Regions from separate parts of the Saccharibacillus sp. WB 17 genome, predicted to be linked through region 1. Evidence: predicted binding sites of a transcription regulator. Region 1 holds the regulator's gene; each other region holds the start of a gene.
The links. Region 1 encodes LexA, which represses DNA repair genes until DNA is damaged. Its sites were predicted from a motif close to CGAACATATGTTCG; they were not measured.
Positions count from the first base shown of each region.

Region 1 (4,656 bases):
CGAACGCCTGCGCGTCGATTCCCGTGCGTCGAGCCGCTTCTTCAGCCACGGCCGCAAAAGATTCCCGAATACTGCGCTCGTCCCAGAGCAGCGTGTCGTCCAGATCGAAAATTACCGCTTTAACCTCATTGTTCACCGTCATGTGTCGTCCCCTCACTCTTCCTGTATGGTCTGCTTCCCGGCAAATTCCGATTCAACCGCTCGCTTACTTCTTCTCGACCGGAATCTGGTGCTGCTCGGCGAATTCCGTTACGCGCGCGGCAATCTCGTCCGTTTTGAACATTTTAAGGAAGCGCGAGAAAATCCAGTTGGCGCCTTTGCCTTTCGTTTCTACCGTGACGTAGCCTTTTTCGATCCGGAACTTGGCGATATCGCCGGCCATGATCGTGCGCTCGCGGTTGAAGCGGATCGTGCTCATCCGGTCTTTGCCGATACGCAGGAAAGGCCGGCGCAGGAACATGATGACCGCCAAGATGAGATACATCACGATGATGAACCAGTACGACGAGCCCGACGCTTCTTCGACGCCCGACATTTGGGCCGAAATCGTGATGGCCGTCAGGAACAGGGCGATGACCAGCAGGAACACCGGGAACATATAGTTCCGGCCTTTGAACGTATCGAACGATTGGCTTGAAGTGCCCGACCCGCCGATTCGTTCCTGACCCGATTTTTGCCTGTAAGTATTCGTTTTTTGCTGATTTTTGCGAACCTGTCTCTCCCACGAACGGGACATGCGTTTTCCCCCTTAAAATAAGTCACTCTATATATAAGAAAAACCCGCCGGTTCGCGGCACTCCCTTTTCCGCGAACCGGCGAGCCGTTTCCGTTCCGGTAAAGCGCTTGCGGAGCAGGTCTGCACTAGCGAGACCTCCTCCGCAAAAAAAATCAGTGCAGCTTCGAATCGCTGCCCGGCTCTTCTTCGTCGACCCATTTGATCGTATCGAGTTCCTGCCGGAAATTGCGCCGAACGTTGCCGAGATACACTTCGCGAAGCTGCGCGCGTTCCTGCGCTTCTTCTTCGGTCAAGCCTTCGGCTTTATGTTTACGGGCCAGTTCGTTGATCCGGCCTACCAAAATATCGATATCCACGCGTAACTCCTCCTTAATTACCTTGCTTCTATATACTTTCACATGAAAAAAAGAGCTTGTCAAGGCGATAGCCCTGCAAGCTCCTGCGTTTGGATCAGGTACGTCGATCGGCGTTCCCGCGCGCTTCGCAACCTGGCGAGCGACGATCAGAAATTCGGAAGAATCAGTTCGTCGCCGGAGTGGATCTCGCTGCCGCTCAATCCGTTCTTCTGTTGGATGCCGGCGATAAAAATGCGGGTGTCCGCGCCTGCCGGCTTGCGGCTCTCGGCGATCGACCACAGCGTGTCGCCCGGCGAGACGATGACCGTGTGGACTTCCGCTGCCGGCTTGTCGTTTTGGAACGCATGCACGACTCCGGTGCCCGCGAACAGTCCGATCAGGACGAACAGCAGCAGACGCGCTTTGGCGGTCGTGCTTCCGCTTCGCCGATAAGCGGGAAACTTCCGATTATATAAAAAAGACAAGCTGGAAACGGATCTGCCGCCGCGCGACTCGGTTGGCGTGCCGGCCGTCTCGTAAATGCTCTTATACGTCGTGTATTTTGGCATCTTACACACTCTCCCAAACGTTTGTTCTGCCTTCTGCGAATTAATATAGCACGAACATACGTTTCAGGCAATAGTTTTTGGAACGCTTGTTCGGGAAAATTTGTTCCCCTTTTTATGCGGTCCAAAAAGGGCACCCGAACGCCTGTTTGTAAAAAAATCGTTTGCTTTCGAACTTACGTTTGTACGAACGGAAGTTCTATGCTATAATTTGCGCGTATAGCATTCGACCGTCTGTTCGCATGTTTCGGATGCTCATAACTTGAATGACACTACTATAGATTAATGGATGGGGTTGATACGATATGTCGAAGATATCCATACGCCAACAGGCCATTTTGGAATTTATCCGTACTGAAGTCAAATCCAAAGGGTACCCGCCTTCCGTTCGCGAGATCGGCGAAGCGGTAGGACTCGCTTCCAGCTCGACGGTGCACGGACACCTGGATCGCCTGGAGAAAAAAGGGCTGATCCGCCGCGACCCGACGAAGCCTCGCGCGATCGAGCTGCTCGGTCTCGAAGAGTCGGATACGGGCAACCTGTTCGCCTCGACGATCCGGCGCGTTCCGGTCGTCGGCAAAGTCACGGCCGGCGTGCCGATCACGGCAACCGAGAACATCGAAGATTATTTCCCGCTTCCGCAGACGATGGTCGGCGACGATCAGGTGTTCATGCTGTCCGTCATCGGAGACAGCATGATCGAAGCCGGCATCAACAGCGGCGACTACGTCGTCGTGCGCCAGCAGCAGACGGCCAATAACGGCGATATCGTGGTGGCGATGACCGAAGAAGACGAAGCGACGGTCAAGACGTTCTACAAGGAGAAGGATCATATTCGCCTTCAGCCGGAGAACCCGACCTACGAACCGCTTCGCTTGACGCACGTGACGATTCTTGGCAAAGTCGTCGGTTTGTTCCGTAACTTCCATTGAGTCTGGGAGGATCATCTGACCTTTACCGCTCCAACTAGAAAACTCCCCCGAAATCGGAGGAGTTTTTTTGTGCGATATGGGCGGCTTGCGAATAAGAGTTTCCCGTTTAAGAGATTCCCGTTCAAATTCCATCTTATTTAAGGAGGATCGTCATGGCCGATCTGATGACTGTTTCTTTTCTGCTGTTCGCGGTATCCGCGGTGCTTGGCGGCATTGCCGTCTATCGCCGCCGCCCGCGGCAGGTTCGGATCTACTTCGGCGCGGCACTGGTCAGTCTGCTGCTTGTGTTCGCCTCGCTGGTGGCTCTGTCTCTGTCGGGCGGCGCTTGACCGTCGAACCTGTCGGTTGATGCAGCGCCCGCTGCGCCCGGTGTCCGGGCGTGCGGGATATCTTGCGCGCGTCCGCCGCCGAAGTGCCGAATCTCGGCGGCGGCGTCTTCGGCCGTTCGTACGCTTTGCGCAGCAGCACGATATGCTGCATCGACGACTTGTCGAGCCAACGGATATAGGCGGCCTGTTCGAGATTGACCAGCGCAATCGTGACTTCGCGAAAAGCCCCGCCGCTGTGGCGGATCAATCGCGCCATCGACAACCAACGGAAAGCGCCCCAGCGATGGCGGCGCAAAATGCCGAGAATTTTCAACTCCAGTCCATTCATGTCCACAAACACACCCTCCCGGCCCCTCGATCGAATCGCATCAGGCAGTTCCTCCGCAACCGATCGGAACGTATGTTTGTATTATAAGCGAACGTGCGTTCTTTTTCCACTCCAAATTCAAAGCTTCGGGTAGACGTTCAGCGCGTCGAGGATATGGTAAGGCTTCGTCCAAGGCGTTCCGTCTGCTCCCGCGGTGACGAGAATGTACGATCTGCCGTTTTTGACCGCAAGCGACGCCAGACACAGCCCTGCCGCCCGGGTGTAACCTGTTTTGCCGCCCAAAATTTTGCCGCCTTTGAACTGCAGCGTCGGAGCGCTCTCGGACAGCGTGCTGCGCACGGTCAATCCGTTCGGATGGCTGTTCGTCGCGCCGATCGCATGTTTCTCCGTCGTGATCAGTTTGCGGAACGTGGCGTTTTTGAGTCCGGCCCGCAGCAGGATCGACATGTCTTTGACGGTCGTGTAATGGTTCGGATCGTGCAGACCGGTCACGTTGGCGAAATGCGTATGCGTCATGCCCAGCTTTTTCGCTTTTTGATTCATCTTTTTGACGAATGCCGCTTCCGACCCTGCGACCGCGTAGGCCAGTCCCATCGAAGCGTCCGCCCCGGAAGGCAGCATCGACCCGTAGAGCAGATCGATTCCTTTCACTTTTTCGCCCGGCAGGAAGCCGGCCATCGAAGCGCCTTCTTTTTTGAGCGCGGGAAACATGGACGCCGGCAGCGTAATTTTCTTCTGCTTGTCCGGCAAGCCTTCGAGCGCCACGAGCACCGTCATCATCTTGGTCATCGAAGCGGGATAGACTTTTTGGTTGATATTTTTTTTCATCCGCATCTGCCCGTTGTTCAAATCGATCAGAATCGCGTTCGAACTGTAGAGGCCGCTCGCAAGATTCGACGCCGATACGAGCGACGACGCGGATATGGGGACGATACTGGCTCCCCCGGCAGGCGACGCCTGAGCCGGCTCGGCCGCAGCGGCGCTCCCTCCGATCGCAAGCGCCAGTACCGCCGACAACATCGCTCCGCGTTTGGAACGAACGGCACCCCACCGGCTCTTTTTATGCGTAAACAGCGGCAAAACGAACTCCCCCTTCGTCATTTCGACTCTCTTTTTCATACCCCGTCCTACAAATCTTTTAAAAACACGCGGTGGATCTGATGGTCCGGCCCTTTGCTCAGCACCAGGTCGGCCCGGCCGCGCGTCGGCAAAATGTTCTCGTTCAAATTGAGCAGGTTGATCGTCTCCCAAATGTTCGTGGCGCGCTCGACCGCTTCGCGCTCCGTCAATTCCGCATAACGGTGAAAATACGAAGACGGATCGCGAAACGCGGTCCGGTGCAGCAGCAAAAAGCGATCGATGTACCAGTTGCGGATTTCTTGCTCCTCGGCGTCGATATAGACGGAAAAATCGAAAAAGTCGCTGACGAA
Region 1 is NZ_VPFK02000012.1:21,125-25,780, reverse strand. Features, by position in the region: gene FTE24_RS04160 (HAD family hydrolase) at 1-142, opposite strand, end outside; gene FTE24_RS04155 (hypothetical protein) at 206-736, opposite strand; gene FTE24_RS04150 (DUF896 domain-containing protein) at 889-1,092, opposite strand; gene FTE24_RS04145 (LysM peptidoglycan-binding domain-containing protein) at 1,239-1,640, opposite strand; gene lexA (transcriptional repressor LexA) at 1,943-2,569, shown strand; gene FTE24_RS04135 (hypothetical protein) at 2,722-2,898, shown strand; gene FTE24_RS04130 (hypothetical protein) at 2,840-3,232, opposite strand; gene FTE24_RS04125 (D-alanyl-D-alanine carboxypeptidase family protein) at 3,344-4,306, opposite strand; gene coaA (type I pantothenate kinase) at 4,354-4,656, opposite strand, start outside.

Region 2 (4,656 bases), on a different contig from region 1:
GCAGCTTGCGGCCGTAGAGCCGCTGGCTCGTCTCCCGCGTCAACCGGTCCGATTCGTTCGTGTACACGAGCGAAGCCAGCCGGCTGACGAGCAGCGATTCCCATTCGGGACGTTCCTGGTAAGCGCTCAGCACGTCCCACCACAGCGGATGGATCTCGGTGCCCGCTTTCCACAGCCGCAGCTGCGAGAGCAGATGCGGCAGCGTCGCTTCCGGCCGCGTGACGAAATTGCGGTATTCGGCCGCAGGCAAGCCCGGCAGCGGCAGGGCATTTTCGCGGCGTTCGCCGATAAACGGGAACGCGGCGCGCAGATCGAGCGCGATCTCCGACGGCAGCAGCGGCTTGTCTTCGTCGTCGCTGAGCGCGTAGCTCAGCCACAGCCTGTGCGAAGCGCTGGTCAGCGTATGGTAGACGAGCAGCTTCTCGTCGAGCAGCCGCCGTTCCGAACCCGGCGCGAGTTCCAGCCCGCTTTCGGCCAGGCGAATCCGCTCCGGTTCGCTCAGCAGCCCGTTTTGCAGCGGGGAGAGCGGCACGACGCCGTCGTTGAGGCCGAGCACGAAGGCGTACCGGATACCGAGCGGACGCGTCCGGGCCATATCGCCGAGCAGGACGCGATCGAGCGCCGGAGGCACGAGGCCGAGCGTCAGGCCCGCGATGCCGGTCTCCAGCATGCCCGCGAACTGCTCCACGGTCACTTCCTCGGCGTCGATCAGCTCGGCGATCTGGTCGAGCAGATCCATCATCGCTCCCCAGATCTGCCGATGCACGTCCGCCGCCTGCGGATCGCCCTGCCGCGCCGAGACCTGCGCCATCCGGTCGAGACGCTGCGGCGCTTCGGCCGCGTCCAGCATCCGGTAGACGGCTTCGCACATTTCCCGGGCCGTGACCGCCCGGTTCAGTTCGCGTTCGAACGCGGCCAGAGGCGCCGTGATGCGGTCGCGGCACGCTTCGAGCCGCTCCATGCGCGCCGCCGATTCCGCGGCTTCTTCTTCCACTACCGGACGTCCTTCGTCGTCGAGCGACATTTTGGGCGCGTCGCGCCACGGCCGACCGTCGGTCCAGCGCGTGCCGCGGATGCCCGACGCCAGCACGAAGTTCTCCAGGCGGTCCATATCGTCGCGCGAGATGCCGCCTTCCCGCGCTTCCGGCAGCAGCAGGTCGGTCTTCACGCAGCGGAACACGTCTTCGTACCGCCAGCGGTACTGCACGACGTCAAGCGCGCCGCGCACAAATTCGGCGAGCGGATGATGCAGCACGTTTTTGCGGCGGTCGGTGAACACCGGAATGCCGTATTCTTCGAATACCGGCGCCAGCACCGACTCGTAATCGTCCAAATTGCGCACGAAAACGGCCATGTCCCGATAACGCGCTCCGTGCTCCCGCGACAGGCGCAGCATCTCCCGCGCCGCCGCGTCGGCTTCCGCCCGGCGGTCGTTGGCGGCGTGCAGCGTGATCGCCGGTTCCCCGTCAGCGTTCAGCCGTTCGCGTTCGCCGACTTCGCGCGCGCCGCGCCGGCCGCCGCGCAGCTGTTCTTCCAGCGCGGCCAGCAGCGGGCTGCCCGCGAAGCGCGGCAGCGAATCCGCCGCTTCGGCTTCTACCGTCTCGCAGCCGCTTCCGGCGCCTTCGGCCAGCTTGCGCAGCTTCCGGTAAGTCGAAGCGGTCTGGTGGAACAGGTCCAGGTCGTCCGGTCGTTCGGCGCCGTCGTACGGCCGGTCGAGCGTCAGCGAACACGCGACGGACTCCGCCGTCCCGAGCAGCCCCGCGATCACTTCGTATTCGCGCGGCGTGAATCCGTAAAATCCGTCGATCCACACCTGTGCCCCGCGCACGAGCGACGATTGTCCCAACTGCTCCGCCAGGCGGATCAGTGTATCTTCCGAATCGACGTACAACTCGGACAGCTTGCTCTCGAAATCGCGGTAGACCGGCAGCGCGTCTTCGAGCTTCTCGCGCAGCAGCGGCGAATGGCCGGCCGACACGAGGTCCTGCATATGCTGCTCCAGCACGGCCGAATCGATTTTGTACCGTTTCAGTTCCGTGTACAAATCGTTCAGTTTGGCGATAAATCCCGGCTGCTCGCTCGACGCGCCGAACAGCCGCAGGTCGCTGCGGCGCTCCCGGAGCAGCCGGTACAGCAGCATCCGCTTGCCTTCGTCGCCGATCGCCGTCAGCGCGGAACCGCCCGTCTCCTGCATGACGCGGTACGCGAGGCGGTGGAAACTGAGCACCTGGGCGCGCAGGCTTCCCCCGCCTTCCTTGCCGGCAAACAGCGCGTATTCCGTCTGGAACGTCGACTGTTCCGGCACGATCAGCAGCAGCGGCGGGCCCAGCGGATCTTGTTGCATTTTCGCGCGAATCTCGTCTAGAATCCGGCTTGTTTTGCCGCTTCCGGAACGTCCGAGCCTAATCTGTAAAGTCATCGGCCGACGGCCTCCTTGTTCTGCAATCTCGTATTCAGCTTCTTCCTACAGTATACCGCATCGCGCGGCAGAAAAACAGAAAACGGGAACAAACGTTCCGAACCCTTTTGCCGCCTTGCGCAAAAAGCCCGCGTTTCGCTGTCGGCGAAACGCGGGCCCTGCCCGGGCTACCTTTTGAATGAATCGAACTGAACGCGGATCGGACGTTTACCGGCTGCGCACTTCAAAAATCGCGAACTTCAAATAATGGCCTTCTTCGACGCCGAGCAGCTGCGGATGGTCTTTGCCGGCCGCCTGCCATTCGATCAGGCGCAGCGTTTTGCCCGCATCGCGCGCCGCTTCGTGGATCGTGTCCAGGAACAGATCCGGCTTCATGTGGTACGAGCAGCTCGCCGTCACCAGATAGCCGCCTTCGCTGACCAGCTTCATGCCGTGCAGATTGATGTCCTTGTAGCCGCGCACCGCGCCTTTGACGGCCGCGCGCGCTTTGGCGAACGCCGGCGGATCGAGGATGACGACGTCCCAGCTGCGTCCGCCGCCGGCCGGCATCGGAACCGACGTATCGACTTTGGACGTGCCTTCGGAGCGGCGTTTGCGCTCTTCGAGCCCTTTGACGTTTTCGCGCAGATAATCGAACGCGTCCGCCACGACGAACTCGACCCGATCGTCGAAGCCGTTCAGGCTGACGTTCTCCCGCGCGCTTTCGATCGCATGCGCCGAAATGTCGAGACACGTCACTTTTTTGGCTCCGTAGGCGCAGGCGTGCAGCGTGAAGCTGCCCGTGTGCGAGAAGCATTCCAGCACCGTCGCGCCGTCCCAATAAGGGAAATCGACGACTTTGCCGTTTTTGTTGACGGGACGGGGCGTGCCTTCCACGTCCTGCAGTTCGATCCCGCTGCGCTCTCCCCAGCCGGTCATGAGCGGAGCGATCGAAGCGCGGTTCTCCCGTTGATCGAAGAAATAACCGGTCTTCTGTCCCTGCTCGATATCGACTTTGAGCTTCAGTCCGTTCTCGGACACAGTTACGTGGCGCGGGCATTCGCCATACAGCACGCCCGTCGTTTCTTCCAGTCCTTCCAGCAGGCGCACCGATACGTCGCTGCGCTCGTAAATGCCGGCCGGAGACAGCACTTCGACCAGCGCGCTGACGATTTCGTCTCGCCGGCGATCCATGCCGAGTGTCAAAATCTGCACGACGAGAATGTCCGCGAAGCGGTCCACGATCAATCCGGGCAGGAAATCGGCTTCCCCGTAGACGAGGCGGTACGCGTCACCGTCCACGAACCGGTCGCGGTGGCGCAGGCAGTCCCGGAAACGCAACGCGAAAAAGCGCTCGTCCATCTTTTCGACGACGCCGTGCGACAGCAGCCGGACCGTGATCTGCGAATTTTCGTTGTAATAGCCCGTGCCGAGCGGCTTGCCGCGATGATCGGTCACTTCGACCAGGTCGCCCGGCGCTATGGCGCCTTCCGTACCGGCGATCTCGCTTTTATAAATCCACGGATGGCCTTCTTCAAGACGCTTTTTCCGGTTTTTGTCCAGTATGACTTTTGCCAAATTCTTTCCTCCTCAAATTGCCGCTCTTGCCTGTCTGCCACGCTTACAGCTTCAGGCCGAGCATTTGCATAGCCGATCTCAGAATCGGGTGGTTGTTTTCGTACCCCGATTTTTTGTGCAGAATCAGCGCTTCTTCCGGGGAAAACCACTCGACGCCCCGAATTTCTTCCTGCTGCGCTCTCAGCTGTCCGCCGAGCGCTTCGACCAGGTAATACCGGACTTCCTTGTCGACCAGCCCGTATTTTTCGTTCTCGTATTGGTAGCGGATGATGTCCACGAGTTCTACGATCCGCCCTTCGATTCCGGTCTCTTCGCGAATTTCGCGCAGGGCCGCTTCCCTCGGCGTCTCGCCGACTTCGCGCTTGCCTTTGGCGAGCGAGACTTTGCCGTAGCGGTCCTGAATGAGTTGGATCTGAAGCTTTCCGCTTTCTCTGCGATATACGACGCCGCCCGCCGATATTTCCGTTCTGCTCACCGTCTTCTCTCCTCGTCCGTGCTTGACCGTCCCGCAAGCAAAAGGACTCCGCGGCTGTCGGCGAAGTCCCCTGCTGCCTGTCTCCCGCTTCCGCCTGGCTGCGCACCGGACGGAATTCGGATCGTGCTCAGGATACCGACGCCGCCTGGACTTCGTCCAGAACGCGCAGCAGCTGGCCGCGGCATTCGTTCGCGCCTGCTTCGGT
Region 2 is NZ_VPFK02000046.1:201,123-205,778, reverse strand. Features, by position in the region: gene addB (helicase-exonuclease AddAB subunit AddB) at 1-2,419, opposite strand, end outside; gene FTE24_RS21905 (class I SAM-dependent rRNA methyltransferase) at 2,627-3,976, opposite strand; gene FTE24_RS21900 (NUDIX hydrolase) at 4,020-4,451, opposite strand; gene mtaB (tRNA (N(6)-L-threonylcarbamoyladenosine(37)-C(2))-methylthiotransferase MtaB) at 4,579-4,656, opposite strand, start outside.
Region 2: a site for LexA is predicted at 2,505-2,518, ahead of addB (helicase-exonuclease AddAB subunit AddB). Genes of this name have one in related genera too.

Region 3 (4,656 bases), on a different contig from region 1:
AGAAGCTCCTTCGCTGATCGAAGCGCTGCACGATTTTATGACGTTTATCGGGCATTCCGTGCTCGTGGCCCATGCCAGCGCGCACGACAAAGCGTTTCTTAATACGGCGCTGTGGAAAACGTCGAAAGCGCATCTGAACCATCGCGTCATCGATACGATGATGATCGCGAGGCTGTTGAATCCGTCCCGCCCCGGGTACGGACTCGACGAGCTGCTGGAAGAAGAAGGCATCGAGATCAAGGAACGCCATCATGCGCTGGGCGATTCGCTGATGACGGCGAGATTATGGGGCGGTTATATGAACCGGGTGCGGGACAATCAAATCTCGACGCTCGGCGACCTCTATGCGCGTCTCAGCCATACATGATTCCGGGCACGAAAAAGCGCGCCGCATCCGTCAAAGGAGGCAGCGCGCTTGCGTATCGGGCAGGGCTGTAAAGGTTCGCTTGGGCCGGCGGCGCGATGATCGAATCTTGAACGCGGCCGCCGGCGCGGTGCGGCGGGCCTGGCGCTACGATGGATACCGGAGTCCCATGCCGGCTTCCATGCCGCCCGCCGCGCTTTACCCCGCAGACTTTGCACCGGGAGCGGATACCCGCTCCCCTCGAAGACTGCTACCCATGTTTACCCCTCTCATACTGGGCTTTCCGCTGCGGCGGGAAGTCATTTTTTTTGTTTACGGGTCGTTTACCGGTTAATGATTGAGCAGGCCCGGACGCGGTTCGGCAGCTGCCGCCGCTGCGGCCGGTTCCTGGCCGAGCAGCGCATACCGCATACTGTCGACGAGCGCTTCCCAGCTCGCTTCGATCACGTTGCCGGAGACGCCGACCGTGCTCCAGGCGTTGGCGGCGTCGCGCGATTCGATCAGCACGCGGACTTTGGAAGCGGTCGCTTCTTGGTCGTCGAGCACGCGGACTTTGTAATCGCTCAGATGCATGTCCGTCAGCTGCGGATAATACTGCAGCAGCGCCTTGCGCAGCGCGTTGTCGAGCGCGTTGACCGGGCCGTTGCCTTCGCCTGCCGTATAGAGACTTTCGCCGCCAACGCGCAGTTTGACGAACGCTTCGGAGACGACCGGTTTGCCCGCGGATTTTTCGACGAGCATTTTGAACGATTCGAACACGAACAGTTCCCGCACTTCGCCGCCCGCTTCGCGCAGCAGCAGTTCGAGCGAAGCGTCGGCGCCTTCGAATTGGTAGCCGCGGTGTTCGAGGTCTTTGATGCGGCCGATCGTGTCCGCGGCCTGCGGACTTTTGGGATCGAGTTCGATGCCGAGTTCCTGCGCTTTGGACACCAGATTGCTCTGTCCGGCAAGTTCGGAGACGAGCACCCGCTGTTTGTTGCCGACAAGTTCCGGCGCGATATGCTCGTACGTACGCGAATCGCGCAGAATCGCCGAGACGTGGATGCCGCCTTTGTGCGCGAAAGCGGCGCTGCCGACGTAGGGCTGGCCGGCCGGCATATGCACGTTGGCGATCTCGCTGACATAACGGGCGGTCGAAGAGAGCTGAGCCAGCTTGTCGCCTGGCAGGCAGCTCAGCCCGAACTTGAGCTGCAGGTTCGGAATGACCGAACACAGATTGGCGTTGCCGCAGCGTTCGCCGTAGCCGTTGATCGTGCCCTGCACCTGAAGCGCGCCCGCGGCGACAGCGCTGAGCGAATTGGCTACGGCCAGCTCGCAGTCGTTATGCGTATGGATACCGAACCTAGCCTGCGGCATCTCGGCCACGAGGTCGGCGACGAGGCTGCCGATCTCCTGCGGCAGCGTACCGCCGTTCGTATCGCACAGCACGAGCCAGTCCGCGCCCGCTTCATCAGCGGTCTTCAGCACGGAACGGGCGTAATCGGGATTGTGCTTGCAGCCGTCGAAGAAATGTTCCGCGTCGAAAATAACTTCGAGTCCCCGGCGCTTCAAATAGCGGATCGAATCGTCGATCATCGCCAGATTTTCTTCGAGCGTCGTCTGCAGCGCGGTATGCACGTGGAAGTCCCACGACTTGCCGACCAGCGTCGCCGCCTGGGCGCCGGATTCCGCGATCCGCTGCAGGTTCTCGTCCGTATCGGCGGACCCGCCTTTGCGCCGGGTGCTGCCGAACGCGGTAATCTTCGCTGTGAGGCCGAGTTCGCGGACGCGGCGGAAAAATTCGATATCTTTGCCGTTGCTTCCGGGATTGCCTCCCTCGATATAATGTACGCCGAGCTCGTCCAGCTTGACGGCGATCTTCAACTTGTCGTCCGCCGACAGACTGATGCCTTCCCCCTGCGTGCCGTCTCTGAGCGTCGTATCGAAAATGGTGATGGACCGTGTCATGGAACTGCTCCCTTCCGTCCGTATTAATTGTCGATTATAGCATGAACGCGTTAAACCGGTATAGTGGGCAGGTTAACAATTTTGCGTTAAAATAAGGAAACAAACGTTTGCCTGCGAGTCGACACGGAGAGGAGGAACGAAAGTGAACGAAGACGTCGAGCGGTATTACCCGGCCAAAGGGCGGGTCATTTTGCATGTGGACATGAATGCCTTCTACTGTTCGGTGCACGAAGCGGAACATCCCGAGCTGTACGGCGGCAAAATGACGGCGGTCGCCGGAGACAGCGAGAAGCGGCGCGGCATCGTCGTCACGAGTTCCTATCCCGCCCGCCGCCGCGGCGTGCGCACCGGCATGACAGTGCACCAGGCGCTCAAGCTGTGCCCGTCGCTCATTCTGATCAAGCCGGATTTCAGGTTGTACCGCGCCTACTCCCGGGCTTTTCGCGAAATTCTGTACAGCTATACGCCCCTGATCGAAGCGACTTCCATCGACGAATGTTATATGGACATTACCGGCTCGAAGCAGTTCGGCACGCCGCTGGAGATCGCGGAGCAGATCATGGAGCGCATCGGGCGGGAGCTGTCGCTGCCGTGTTCGATCGGGGTAGCGCCCAACAAGCTGCTGGCGAAGATGGCTTCGGACATGAAAAAGCCGAACGGCATCTCCGTGCTGCGTATCCGCGACCTCGCCCATACGCTGTGGGGCCGGCCGTGCGGCGAACTGTTCGGCGTCGGCGCCAAAACGGCGGAGAAGCTGAACCGGCTCGGCATCCGCACGATCGGGGAGCTGGCCGCCACGGACGAGAAACGGCTGCAGGCTTCGTTCGGCGTATTCGGCATCTGGATGAAGCGCGCGGCGAACGGCCAGGATTACGCCGAGGTCCAGTCCGTGCCCGAGCCGAGCAAGTCGGTAGGGCATACGACCACGCTGCCCTGCGACGTGACCGAAGCGCCCGAAGCGCTGCGGGTCATTCTCAATCTGAGCGATCAGGTGGCGCGGCGCATGCGCAAGCAGCATCTGCTGGCGAGCACGGTGCAGATCACCATCCGCACGCCCGAGATGAAGACGATCACCCGCTCGCGCACGCTCGCGACGCCGACGGAAGCGGCGGACGACATTTACCGCGAAGCCAAAGCGCTGTACCTCAAGCATTGGAGCGACGGCCGGCCGGTCCGCCTGCTCGGGGTAGCCGCACAGGGGCTGACCGACAAAAGCGAAGCCGCGATCCAGCTCGATCTGTTCGATTACGAACGGCAGCCGAAGCGGGAGAAGCTGACGGAAATCATGGACAAAATGCGCGACAAATTCGGCGAGGATGCGCTGATGATCGCCGGCATGCTGGAAGAAGACGGCACGAAGCGGATGAAAGCGGGACGGACGCCGGGCATTTCTTTTCACGGGGAACGGGGTTCGAATTCGGAAAACGGTCGCGAAAAGGATTGAAAATGAAGCGTAAGGATCATTGAAATCAAAAAAAGTTTATATTATAGTTAGAGGGATGAAGACTCTTACGAGAATGTGCTTCTTGACAAGAGAATCGGCCCAGCCGATAGAAAGTATAAAAAGACAATCAGGAGGGAATACCGATGAGCAAGTACACCTGGGTTGACAAAGATACCTGCATCGCCTGCGGCGCGTGCGGCGCGACCGCTCCGGATATTTACGATTACGACGACGAAGGCCTGGCGGAAGTCATCTTCGACGGCGACGCCAACCACGGGATCAAAGCGATTCCGGAAGACATGCACGAAGACATGATCGATGCATGCGACGGCTGCCCGACCGATTCCATCATCATCGCGGACGAACCGTTTAACAAGGAAGGCTGATTCGACTCGCAAGTGCCGAATACAGGACGGATCCGGGAAAAAGCGTCTCTCTCCTGAACAACCAGGCGGGAGGCGCTTTTTTTACGAAAACGTTCTGTACGGCGCATTTTTTCAGCAAAGGAGCGAAGAGTCATGAAGCGCTTTCCCCATCTGAAAAGTTATGTGCGCGAGCATCCCGACAACAAGATGGCCTGGTATTTGCTGGGCAAGGAATATGAAGCCGACGGGCAGCCGGGCAAAGCGAACTACTGCTTTAACCGGGCGCAGGAAGTGTACGAAGCGTACGAGCACGCCCATGTGCCCGAAGACATTTTGGCCGAATACGAACAGAAATTGCACGAAGCCGCGCAGCGCCGCGAGAAAAGCCGTTCCAAACGCCGTGCTTGGCTGCTGGCTGCTGCCCTGCTGCTGCTGATCGGCTTCCGCTATGCGGAGGCGCCGGGCATCAGCGCGCCGCGCCTCTCCGCCGAGATCGACGTAGCGTCCGAGCCGCCGACCGAAGTGTTCACGGCCGC
Region 3 is NZ_VPFK02000045.1:5,063-9,718, reverse strand. Features, by position in the region: gene FTE24_RS20415 (exonuclease domain-containing protein) at 1-367, shown strand, start outside; gene cimA (citramalate synthase) at 695-2,311, opposite strand; gene FTE24_RS20405 (DNA polymerase IV) at 2,514-3,755, shown strand; gene FTE24_RS20400 (ferredoxin) at 3,899-4,141, shown strand; gene FTE24_RS20395 (L,D-transpeptidase) at 4,274-4,656, shown strand, end outside.
Region 3: a site for LexA is predicted at 2,408-2,421, ahead of FTE24_RS20405 (DNA polymerase IV). Genes of this name have one in related genera too.